3 regions of the Serratia sp. Ae19-1 genome follow, and region 2 is predicted to be linked to each of the others. Evidence: predicted binding sites of a transcription regulator. Region 2 holds the regulator's gene; each other region holds the start of a gene.
The links. Region 2 encodes LexA, which represses DNA repair genes until DNA is damaged. Its sites were predicted from a motif close to TNCTGTATGTACATACAGNA; they were not measured.
Positions count from the first base shown of each region.

Region 1: rmuC (DNA recombination protein RmuC) is a predicted target of LexA. The motif match lies at 1,934-1,953, and genes of this name have one in related genera.
Region 3: sulA (SOS-induced cell division inhibitor SulA) is a predicted target of LexA. The motif match lies at 2,124-2,143, and genes of this name have one in related genera.

Region 1 is NZ_JBCHWD010000002.1:348,164-352,347, forward strand. Features, by position in the region: gene ubiE (bifunctional demethylmenaquinone methyltransferase/2-methoxy-6-polyprenyl-1,4-benzoquinol methylase UbiE) at 1-241, opposite strand, end outside; gene rmuC (DNA recombination protein RmuC) at 320-1,867, opposite strand; gene AAIE04_RS07015 (DedA family protein) at 2,008-2,538, opposite strand; gene AAIE04_RS07020 (tyrosine-protein phosphatase) at 2,618-3,400, opposite strand; gene udp (uridine phosphorylase) at 3,530-4,184, opposite strand, start outside.
Region 2 is NZ_JBCHWD010000002.1:222,905-227,088, forward strand. Features, by position in the region: gene AAIE04_RS06475 (CsbD family protein) at 104-313, opposite strand; gene dinF (MATE family efflux transporter DinF) at 628-1,965, opposite strand; gene lexA (transcriptional repressor LexA) at 2,067-2,675, opposite strand; gene AAIE04_RS06490 (diacylglycerol kinase) at 2,778-3,146, opposite strand; gene plsB (glycerol-3-phosphate 1-O-acyltransferase PlsB) at 3,295-4,184, shown strand, end outside.
Region 3 is NZ_JBCHWD010000001.1:956,714-960,897, forward strand. Features, by position in the region: gene matP (macrodomain Ter protein MatP) at 1-53, shown strand, start outside; gene ompA (porin OmpA) at 160-1,239, opposite strand; gene sulA (SOS-induced cell division inhibitor SulA) at 1,597-2,103, opposite strand; gene AAIE04_RS04595 (TfoX/Sxy family DNA transformation protein) at 2,334-2,990, shown strand; gene yccS (YccS family putative transporter) at 2,994-4,184, opposite strand, start outside.

The sequences.
Region 1 (4,184 bases), 130 kb from region 2:
ACTTGGCGGCCAGGTCGCCGGTGCCGCCGGCCAGATCCAGTACGCGCTGCCCACGGCGCACGCCGCTGCAGTCAATGGTGAAACGCTTCCAGATACGGTGAATGCCGAACGACATCAGGTCGTTCATCACGTCATACTTTGCCGCTACCGAATGAAAAACGTCTGCCACCATGGCCTGTTTTTCGTCTCTAGCGACGGTGCGAAAACCGAAATCGGTGGTTTCCTGCGATTGATCTGCCATTGTCCTGCCTGCTATTCAGTCAATTTTGTGTGGATGAGTGTACCAGAAGCCCGGGGAATACCCCACCTCGCCACGGCCTCAGCCGTGCGAAACGAAGCCCGGTTCCCCGGCGGTATCATCATCGTCGTTCGTCTGCGGCAGCGCGGCGACATCGTCGTCGTTCGCCTCTTCCGCTTCATCGTGTTGCGCGCCGGCTTGCTGCGCCAGCAGCGGGTTGATCGGCCGTTTGACCTCAACCCCCAACGCGCGAAAACCTTCAATTTGGCCAATAAGATTACCACGGCCTTCGCTCAGTTTGTTCATCGCCTGACGATAACTGCCTTGAGCCTTGTCCAGGCTCTGCCCCAGCGCGGACATATCGTCCACGAACAGCCGCATCTTGTCATACAGTTTCGCCGCGCGATCGGCGATGCGTTGGGCGTTCTGGCTCTGATGTTCATAGCGCCACAGATTGGTGATGGTGCGCAGCGCCACCAGCAACGTGGTCGGGCTGACCAGCATGATGTTGTGCTTGAGCGCTTCGCTGATCAGCTCCGGCTCGCGATCGATAGCCAGCAGGAAGGCGGGTTCGACCGGAATGAACATCAACACATAATCCAGCGAGCGCAGCCCCGGCAATTGCTGGTAATCCTTGCGGCCCAGCATGCGGATGTGGCCGCGCAGCGAGGCGATATGTTCGCTCAGCGCCGCTTCGCGCTCCACCTCGTCTTCGCCGTTAAAATAGCGCTCGTAGGCGATCAGCGACATCTTGGCGTCGATCACTACATCCTTGCCCTGCGGCAGACGCACGATGACATCGGGCTGCATGCGGCTCTGGTGATCCACCCGCACGTTGACCTGCGTTTCATATTCGTGCCCTTCGCGCAGGCCTGAGGCCTCCAGCACCCGGCTCAATACCACCTCGCCCCAGTTGCCCTGCGTCTTGTTGTCGCCTTTCAGCGCCTTGGTGAGGTTGATGGCCTCGCGCGCCATCTGCGCGTTCAGCTGCTGCAGATTGCGTATCTCGTGCGTCAGCGTGTGGCGCTCCCGCGCCTCCTGGCCAAAGCTGTCTTGCACCTGACGGCGGAAACCGTCCAGCTGTTCGCGCAGCGGCAACAGTAAACGATCCAGACTTTGCTTATTTTGCTCGTCAACCTTGCGGCCGCTGTGTTCAAAAATGCGGTTGGCGAGATTTTCAAACTGGGTGGTGAGCCGCTGTTCGCTGTTGATAAGCAGGCGTTGCTTCTCTTCCGCCGCCATGCGCGTCTCTTCCAGACGGATGGTGACTTCGCGCAGTTCGGCTTCTTGCGCGCTATTGACCTCGCGCTGGGCACGCAGCTCCTGATTGAGCAGTTCGCATTCGTTGCGCCAATGGTTGAGCTGTTGCAGCTTCTCATGCCCGGCCGCCAGTTGGCTGTGCAGATTGCGCAGCTCCAGCTCGCTCTGGCGCAGCTGTTGCTCGTGGCGCTGCAACGTTTCCTGCCGCGCCGCCGTTTCCTGCTGCGCCTGCTGCAACGCTTGCTCCAGCAACCGCAGCTCGGTTTCATGTTGCGCATGCGTCTGCTGCACCCGCAGACTGGCGATCAGCCACCCCAACAGCATGCCGATCGCTACGCCGCCAATCCCATAAATCAGACTGGTATCCACCCTGCCTCCTGTTGCACCTTGCCGTTGCGGCGTTTTGCACGCCCATTGCCCGTCACGTTAAGGGGAGGCTGTATGGATGTCCAGCCTGATTTTGCCGGCCACGCACAATATTGCGCGGCGCTGCGCAATTTAGCGAGAAATCAACCCAGCCACTGACTGAGCCACTTGATGCCGAATGCCCCCGGCGCCAGAATGCCGAACGCCCAGATCATCGCCGACGTGACGTTGGCCAGTTGGAAGTAGCGCTGCGGCATGCCGCAAATGCCGCCCACCAGCGGCACCACGGCGCGCAGCGGGCCGAAGAAGCGGCCGATGAAAATGCCCAGCACGCCCCAGCGTTCAAAGAACGCGTGCCCGCGCGCCAGCAACTGCGGATTGCGCGACAGCGGCCACATATGGGCCACGCGATCCTGATAGTGGTAGCCGATCCAGTAAGAGAGCCAGTCGCCGAAAAATGCCCCGACGGCGGCGGCGGCCCAAATCGGCCAAAAGGCGATGCCGCTTTCGCCGATCAGCGCGCCCAGCGCCAGCAGGATCACCGTGGCCGGCAACAGCAGCGACAAAAACGCCAACGACTCGCCGAACGCCAGGAAAAAAATGATGGGAATGGCCCAGCCTTCGTGCTGACGCACGACGTCGCTGACCCAGTTGATAACGTCATTGAGGCTCAATGCGGGGCTCCTGATACGCGATAATTCACCGCTTAGGATAGGCCGGGGCGAGTTAAACCCCGGTTAAACACGCGGCGATTTACTCGAGGTAGAACGCCTGCAGCGCTTCGCGCTGTGCCGCGCCCAGACCGTATTCCGCCTCCAGCCAGCGGTCGGTGGAGCCGTATTGCTGACGGATGCAGCCCAGCGCGGTCATCAGGAACTCCTCACGCGCGCTGAGCACGTAGGCGAATTGCTCCAGCGCCGCCGCATTCAGCTTGATAGACAGCTGATCCAGCATCTGCTCGCGGAAAGCGGCCAGCGTGGTTTCGGTCAGCAGATAGTCTTCCAGCACGGTCGCTTCGTCGGCACCCAGCGCGAACAGCACCAGCGCCGAGCCGACACCGGTGCGATCCTTGCCGACCGCGCAATGCTGCACGATGGCGCCACCGCCGGGATTGCTCAGCAGCTGCGCCAGTCGCTGATAGGCCGCATTGCCGAACGGCAGGCGGCGATACAGTTCCAGCATGAACGCGCGGGCGTCGAAAGCGGCCAGCGTTTCGTTGGTGAGCTTCTCCAGGTTGGCGTTGACTTCGCTGCTCAGCGGGTTGGCCGGCACGTGATAATAGTCGGCGCCATTCCACAGAATATCCGGCTTGGCCTGCACTTCGTCGGCATCGCGATAGTCCAGCACCGAACGCACCGGCACACCGGCGAGAAAGGCGCAGTCGTTTTCCGTCAGCCGCTCGAGGGAACCAGAGCGAAACAGCAGGCCGCGCTTGATGCGGCGTCCATCGGCCACGCCGTTGCCGCCGAAGTCACGGAAATTGATGCCACCGTCGAGCGGCGCAAGCGAAGGATGAAGCAGGATCTGGGCGGTCATAAACGTCCTCGTTGTTGTTGTTCTGACAACGCGCGGCGGCCATCGGCGCAGCGCTGAGGAGTATCACCGTAACAGATTAGTCGCGAATGGAAAAACGAGCCGCGTCGGCGGCCCGTTCAGGGAAGGTGATTACAGCAGGCGACGAGCGGCGTCCACCACGATCTGCACCGCTTTGCTTTCGGTGTTTTTCATGGTCTCGGCGTTCGGGATCTCTTGCTGGGTGCGGTTGACGATCACCCCAGCCACCATGCCGGCGCGCAGGCCCTGGCTGGCGCACATGGTCAGCAGCGTGGCGGATTCCATTTCATAGTTCATCACGCCCATCGCCTGCCACTCTTCCATCGAGCCTTTGAAACGGCTGACCACGCGGCCGGAGTAGGTATCGTAACGTTCCTGGCCCGGGTAGAAAGTATCGGAAGAGGCGGTTACGCCAATGTGGGTGGTCGCGCCGCTGGCTTTGGCCGCTTCCACCAGCGCGGTGGTGCAGGCGAAGTCCGCGACCGCCGGGAACTCCATCGGCGCAAAGTGCAGGCTGGCGCCGTCGAGGCGTACCGCCGCCGTGGTGACCAGCACGTCACCGACGTTGATGTTCGCCTGAATGGCGCCGGTGGTGCCGATGCGCAGGAAGGTGCGGATGCCCAACTGCGCCAGCTCCTCCACCGCGATAGAGGTAGACGGGCCGCCGATGCCGGTGGAGCAGACGATCACCGCCTTGCCGTCCAGCTCCGCGCGCCAGGTGGTGAATTCACGATGGGAGGCCAGATGCACCGGATTTTCCATCAGC
Region 2 (4,184 bases):
AATACGAAGTCAGGTACTTCCTTGTACCTGCGGCCGGGACGCCAGAGGATGGGGCGACGCCGGCCTGCGCTGTGCGTGCCGCCTTCAATGGCGGCCCTGCAAATTACCAGCGGTGTTTGGTGTGATCTTCCCAGGCTTTCACCTCTTTCTCGGCCGCCTCTTTCTGATAACCGTAGCGTTCCTGAATTTTACCGACCAGCTGTTCGCGTTTCCCTTCGATGACCGTCAGATCGTCATCAGTCAGCTTGCCCCATTTTTCCTTCACTTTGCCTTTAAGCTGCTTCCAGTTACCGTCGGCTTGATCTTTATTCATAGTCTCTCCGTTAACCTGTGGTGAATCAGCGATCCCTGTAACCGGCCGGGGTTAACCAGAAATATTTCTGGCTGATTACGCCCTCACCTTAAGGGTAATCACGCCCATTCATTCGCCAGCCACAAGACTAATTCTAGTCAAACAAAGAAATTAAAACAAAAAAACCAGTATAAAAAACCATTAATAAATAAAATAAAAACAAAAAACGCCAACAAACAAGAAGCTAACGTGAACAGGCCCGGACCGAAAACATGTAAGTAAACATGAATAAAAGCATAAAAAAATCTAATTTATTACCTGACAAAGTTTCTGGACTAGCGTGCAGTAAACCAACTGCCACGCAGCTGGTGACGGTGCCAGATCCAGCCCAACGCCAGGCCGCGCAGCGCCAAAAACACCGCCAACGCCAGCCAGAGCCCATGGTTACCGAGCAGCGGCACGCTGAACAGCGCAATACCATATCCCGCCGCGGCCACCGCCATGCTGTTGCGCATCTCGGCGCCGCGCGTGGCGCCGATAAACATGCCGTCCAGCAAATAGCACCACACGCCGACCAGCGGCAGGATGACCTGCCAAGGTAAATAGTGGGCGGCTAACGCACGCAGCTCCGGCAAAGAGGTCAACGCCGCCACGATCTGCTGGCCGATGACGGCATAGGTCAGGCCAAAGGCCAACGCGACCAGCCCCGCCTGCCGACAGGCCGCGTGCCACACCTTGCGCAGCTGGCTGTCGTCCCGAGCGCCGTAGGCGTGGCCCGAATGGGCCTCCACCGCATAAGCGAAGCCGTCGAGCGCATAAGCGGTGAACGTCAGCAGATTCATCAATACCGCGTTGACCGCCACGACATCGCTCCCCAAGCGAGCGCCGAAGATGGTCAGCGACGCAAAACACAGTTGCAGCAACAATGAGCGCAACATGATGTCGCGGTTGAGCGCCAGCAGGCGGCGCAGATCGCCCCGCCAAGCCTCACACAGCATCGGCAAGGTGATGCCGCGCAGGCGCATCACCCGCCACGCCAGCCACAGGCCGAGCAGCAACGTGGCGTATTCGGCGATGGCGGTCGCCGCCGCCGCTCCCCGCACGTTCCAGCCCAGGCCCATCACCAGCCAGATATCCAGCACAATGTTCAGCAGGTTGCCGACGATCAGCAGGATCACCGGCGCACGCACATACTGCACGCCGAGCAACCAGCCCAGCAGCACCAGATTGGCCAGCGCCGCCGGAGCGCTCAGCCAGCGGATCTCAAGAAAACGCCGCGCCTGTTCCAGCACGTCGGCATTGCCGCCGACGATCTGCAGCGCCAGTTCGATCAGCGGGTAGCGCAGCAGGACGATCGCCACCCCGGCCAACAGCGCCAGCAGCAGCGGTTGCATAAACGCGCGCGCCAGCGCCTGGGGGTTCTGCGCCCCCAGCGCCTGTGCCGCCAGGCCGGTCGTGCTCATGCGCAGGAACAGCAGCAGCATGAACAGGAAGCTGGTCGCCACCGCACCGATCGCCACGCCCCCCAGATAAATGGGGCTGTCGAGGTGGCCGATCACCGCAGTGTCCACCAGTCCGAGCAGCGGCACGGTGATATTGGAGAAAATCATCGGCAATGCCAGGCGCCACAGGGCTTTATCGGTGTCGCTGGTGAAGGCGGAAATCAAACGCATGATGAGATGTTCCCGTAACAGTGGCGAAGGGCAAAGTCAGAAACAAAAACGCCCCAGAACAGGGGCGATTGATACAGGGAGCGGTACGGATGGCGCGGCGTTTAAATCCAGTCGCCGTTGCGGATCACGCCAACCGCCAGCCCTTCGATAGTGAAATTCTGCTGACGCAGATCGACCACGATCGGTTGGAATTCGTTGTTCTCCGGCAGCAGCTCAACCACGTTGCCGTGTTTTTTCAAGCGTTTGACCGTCACTTCGTCTTCGATGCGCGCCACCACAACCTGGCCGTTGCGCACGTCTTGCGTTTTGTGCACCGCCAGCAGATCGCCATCCAGGATGCCGATGTCGCGCATCGACATGCCGTTCACCCGCAGCAGGAAGTCTGCGCTCGGTTTAAACAGGGAAGGATCCACCTGGTAGTGCCCTTCGATGTGCTGCTGCGCCAGCAGCGGCTCGCCGGCGGCGACGCGGCCGATCAGCGGCAGGCCTTCCTCTTCTTCCATCAGCAGGCGGATGCCGCGCGACGCGCCGGAGACGATTTCAATCACCCCTTTGCGCGCCAGCGCCTTCAGATGTTCTTCGGCGGCGTTAGGCGAGCGGAACCCCAGACGCATCGCGATCTCGGCACGCGTTGGCGGCATGCCCGTTTGCGAAATATGATCGCGAATCAGATCGTAGACCTCTTGCTGTCTGGTAGTTAGTGCTTTCATTCCGCCCCCTGTTTGTTTATACAGTCTTGCTGTGAGTATATACAGGTAAGCGCGGATTGGGAACCGAAGAATAAATAAAAATCAGTCAGTAGGCGCCTTTCGTCAGCCGAAATGCTGCCATAAGACCGTGCCCCAAACGAACAGCGCCAGCACGATCGCCAGCGACACCGCCGCCGATCCCATGTCCTTGGCCCGGCCGGACAGCTCGTGATGTTCGCTGCCGATGCGATCCACCACCGCCTCGATCGCGCTGTTCAGGATCTCGACGATCATCACCAGCGCGACCGATCCGATCAATAAAATGCGCGCTATCGCACCCACATCCAGCCACACAGCCAGTATGATAGCCAGGACGGCCGCCACCAGCTCCTGGCGGAACGCCGCCTCGTGTTGCCAGGCGGCGGAAAGCCCTTTATAGGAATAGCCGGCGGCCTTGATGATGCGGGTCAATCCGGTTGCTTGGTTTGCCATGTTTTCGTGCCTTTCTCAGAGGTCGGTCATAATAAAAAGAGTCTAGAACAGTCCGCGCTGACGGCTCTCGGTTTTCGAACACCACAGATCTGCTACCCGGTTTCTGGTATGCTTGCGGCGCATTGCTAACAAGAGGCTTCACGTTGTTATGTCAGGTTGGCGTAAAATTTATTATAAACTATTGAATTTACCACTTAAATTGTTGGTGAGAAGTAAGGTCATCCCATCAGATCCGGTTACCGAGCTAGGGTTGGATCCCTCACGGCCGATTTTGTATGTTTTGCCTTACAATTCCAAGGCGGATTTGCTGACGCTGCGCACCCAGTGCCTGGCGCAGGATCTGCCCGATCCGCTCGACTCGCTGGAGATCGACGGCACCGTGCTGCCGAGCTACGTGTTCATTCACGACGGCCCGCGCGTGTTCCGCTATTACACCCCGAAAGAAGAGTCGGTAAAACTGTTCCACGACTATCTGGATCTGCATCGCAGCAATCCGGATCTCGACATCCAGATGCTGCCGGTTTCGGTGATGTTCGGCCGCTCGCCGGGCCGCGAAGGCCACGGCACGCCGCACCTGCGTCTGTTGAATGGCGTGCAGAAATTCTTCGCCGTGCTGTGGCTCGGCCGCGATAGCTTCGTGCGTTTCTCCAACACCGTTTCGCTGCGCCGCATGGCCACCGAGCACGGCACGGATAAAACCATCGCGCAGAAACTGGCGCGCGTGGCGCGCATGCACTTCTCGCGTCAGCGCCTGGCCGCAGTAGGCCCAAGCCTGCCGGCCCGTCAGGATCTGTTCAACAAGCTGCTGGCGTCAAAGGCGATCGAAAAAGCGGTCGAGGACGAAGCGCGCAGCAAGAAGATCTCGCACGAGAAAGCCCAGCAGAACGCCATCGCGCTGATGGAAGAGATCGCCGCCGACTTCTCTTACGAAACCGTGCGTCTGTCCGATCGCGTGTTGAGCTGGACCTGGAACCGGCTGTATCAGGGTATCAACGTCACCAACGCCGAGCGCGTGCGCCAGCTGGCGCAGGACGGGCA
Region 3 (4,184 bases), on a different contig from region 2:
TGTCGTCGTTGAAAGAAGACCTGAAGGCGATTCTCGGTAAAGAGCCCAAGTAAACGGGGCTGAGGGAGGGCCTTCGGTTGCGTCTGGCTTTGAATGCTCGGATAAATTCAAGACGAAAAAAAACCCCGCAATGCGGGGTTTTTTACTAAGCGAGTAAACTTAGCCCTGAGGCTGAGTTACAACGTCTTTGATACCTTTAACTTCGATCTCTACGCGACGATCTGGTGCCAGGCAGTCGATCTGAGCTTTGGTAGCGCGGCCAGCTTTGTAGCCACAGGTGTTGCCTGTAACTGGATCAGCTTTGCCCATGCCACGTGCAGAGATTTTGTCTGACGGGATGCCTTTGGAGACCAGGTAGTCAACAACGCTTTGTGCGCGTTTTTCAGACAGTTTCTGGTTGTACTGAGCAGAACCAACGGCGTCGGTGTAACCCAGAACAACTACGGAACCGTCTTTAGGATCCATGGAGCTCAGCTGGGTGTACAGCTGATCCAGAGCCTGCTGACCTTGTGGCTTCAGAGTTGCTTTGTTGAAGTTGAACAGCACGTCAGACTTCAGAGTGAAACGCTTGGTTTCAACAACTGGAGCCGGAGCTGGAGCTGGAGCAACTGGAGCAACTACGTCATCCTGACCGAAGCGGTAAGAAACGCCCAGGCTCAGCATGGTGTTGTCTGGACGCGCGCCAACGGTACCTGCGTCACCGATGTTGCTTACGAACTGGTAGTCCAGGCGGGTAGCCCAGTTTTTGGTCAGTGCGTATTCAACACCAACAGCAGCCAGCGGAGAAACGCCGGTGTCGTGGTCGCTCAGGCGAGTGCCGTTGCCGTAGTTAGCTTTGGAGTCTGCGCGCCATACCATACCACCCAGACGAGTGTAGATGTCCAGATCGTCAGCAATTGGGTAGCTCAGTTTAGCGGCCAGTTGAACGCCCTGTGCTTTGAAAGCACCGTTGTTCACGCTGCCTTTGTAAGGCATGCGGCCGAGCCAGTCATAGCCCAGTTCGAAGCCCAGGTATTGGTTTGCCTGGTAGCCCAGGAACGCGCCTGCACCCAGCTGATCTTTGTGGGTTGGGCCGTTGCCGATACCGTTCTGGTAACCGTTACCGTAGAAACCAGTGTCGTGGTACTGGGACCAGCCCAGTTTAGCACCGGTGTACCAGGTGTTATCTTTTGGAGCGGCTTGCGCTACGGTAGCGAAACCTGCCAGTGCCACTGCTAATGCGATAGCTGTCTTTTTCATTTTGCGCCTCGTTATCATCCAAATAGGCAATGAGCTTTAAAGCTGTTTTAAGCCCTTGGTTAAATTCCTTCGCCAAGGTTTAAGCCCTCGTTTGTTACTCGCCAGTTTTTCTGGCGTTATAGAGCAACCTTGGCGATGTAAAGTCTACAACGTGGCGCGAAAGTTACAAGTGTGATGTGATAAGGCTCTAAAAAAAAACGCGGAATCGTACATATTTGCTAACATTCTTCGCCTAAAAAAACGGCGATTCACCGGGCGTTTTTTCGTGCCAAACCGCAGCCGGACTAGCTTTCTGCCTGACCCCGCAAAGGTTCCCTTCACGGGGTGCGAAAATGATGGGAAAAATCCTAAATTTACTTAATGATACAAAGAAGAGTGAATTTTTAGGGTGGAACAGTGTCCGTGAGTCGGGCCAATGTCACGTTGAGGACGCATGATAAACCCGTAGGCATTACCCAATTCTGCCGCACGTCTTAATTTTAGACGATCCTCCTCCGTTAGCTCGGGCAACCAGCCGAGAACCACGCTGTAATTTCCCGTTTGCAGCGCTTTTTCCATCGCCTCAACCGTATTTACCGGGCTGATTTGGCTTAGCTGCACCATTTTATCCACCGGCAGGCCGGATTGCTGCAGCCATTGCTTGCTTAATTTTTGCTGCGGCGTCAGCCATAAAAGCCAGCGAGACTGCTTGCCCAATTGCTGCAACAAGGGCAACAACAATTGAGCCACGGCGGGCTGGCGTTCGTTGTAAACAAGTTCACTGATCAAGCCATTCTCTTTGCCGACATCCGTGTTCTTCGCAACGTTGCGCGCTGTAAAAGCGCCTTGGCCGAAATGAGGTTGGTAGAGTGATTGAGTACGCATTGAGTTCCCGCCCGTCGTGTTACTGTATGTTTATACAGTATCCCTGATTTAGGATAAGATCAACCCAAATTTTCGTAGCGGCTCGCATAATTACGAACATTTTTTATACCGGGGTTTGTTTGGGATTGGCAGGCGGACGGATAGTGCGTATTTTTCTAATTAGTTGTTCACGTTACTTTTTTCATTGATGAGAGAAATATTACGACCAGAACCTAAAACGGAGAAACGCTATGAAAAGGATGTCGACGAGTAGAATCGCGCAGGCTAAAAATTGCTTTGCGGCGCTGGGGGCCATCACCACGCGATCGCAGTTTGGCGGCTACGGCCTGCTGGCTGAAGGGGTCATGTTCGCCGTGATCGCAGAAGGCGAGCTGTATTTGCGAGCAACGGCGAGCATGGAGCCGGTGTTTCGCGCACGGGGAATGGTCAACATGGTCTATTCCAAGCGGGGCGTGCCGATCACACTGCGTTATTACTGGGTCGACGAGTCGCTGTGGCGCGAGTGCAACGAGCTGGTCGGGCTGGCTTGGCAGGCGGTCAGAGAGGCGCGCCGGGAGCAAAGGCTCAAGGCCGGCGATCACGGCAGGTTGAAGGCGCTGCCGAATATTGACGTCAATATGGAGCGTCTGCTGTGGCGAGCGGGTATTCGCAACGCCTATGATCTCCGATTGCAAGGTGCCAAGCGCAGCTATCTGCGTTTACTGCAACAGCAGACCAATCTGGGGCTGCGAGTCTTGCTGTCGCTGGGGGGCGCGATAGCCGGCTATCACCAGGCGGCGTTGCCGGCCGAATTGCGTAACGAGCTGGTGCGCTGGTTCGAACATACGATGGCGATGCGCCGTCACGGACATGAACCGGTGATTCAGGGCCCGTCGATCAGGCCCTGAACATTAGGTTGCCTTATTAATTTGGGCGTGCAGCGCGGTGAGCTCCGGCAGAAGTTCGAGCATCAGCCCCACCTGCTGCAGGACCAACTGTTCTTTGCTTTCCGGCTCAGGAACGGCTTTGCGAATGCGCTCAGCCAGCTGCTCCAACGCCTGCGCAACCCGCTGGCTGTTCTGCTCTTCCTGATGCAAGGCACCATCCACGTAACACACAGCGTCATTGAGCAGATCGAGCGTGGCGGGGGTACCCAGCCGCTCGCGATGCGCCCCCAATGCCGAGATATAGCTCAGAAGAGTGTGGTTCAGGCAGAGCAGGCGGAAGGCCGCCTCCTGCAGGGCCTTGTCGGCTTTGGGATCGGCGGACATGTTAGAGATGACCGAAGCCAATTCGGCGTCGCTGTTGTGGGCGTCCCGCCGCGCAATGCGGTAGGCGAGGCCGTTATCCTTACCCTGATGATATTGCACCAGAATGGCGTCCAGATAGCGGCAGTTGGCATTCAGCGTTTTATCCACCACCACCGGCAACTGGCGGAATTTCCAGTCCGGCCAGATAAAGCTGACCGCCGCCCAGGCGATGGCGCAGCCCAGCAACGTGTCGTAAACGCGCGGGGCAGCCACTTCGAACCCTTCGCCCAACAGGTTAAAGCACAATAATACCAGCAGCGTGATAAACATGGTGGCGTGGGCATATTGCACGGTGCGGAAAGCGAAGAACAGAATCCCGGTGATAACGATCAACACCAGCTGCCCTTCCACTGAAGGTACGAAATAGAGGATTGGCAAACCGATCAGTATGCCGGCCAGGGTGCCGATGATGCGCAGCGCCAGGCGCCGGCGGGTGGCGTTATAGTTCGGCTGGCAGACGAACAGGCTGGTCAACAGGATCCAGTAGCCGTGCTGCATGCCGGTGAATTGAATGAAGGCGTAGCCTACGCACAGCACTGCCGACATGCGGATGGCGTGACGGAACAGGGCCGATTGGGGCGTTAAATGGCGGCTGATGCGCAGGCGGATGTCGCTCCAGCCGGTTAAGCGGTCGTCGGCCAGGCTGTTCTCTTCCGCCTGCCCGCTGGCCAATGTCTGCTCTGATTCGATATTGGCCAACTGCGCATCGATCGCATGCAGGTTTTTCAGCAGATGCGCCAACGCCTTGGCTTGCTCGGCATTACCCTGGGTTTCGGCGATGCGCGTCAAGGC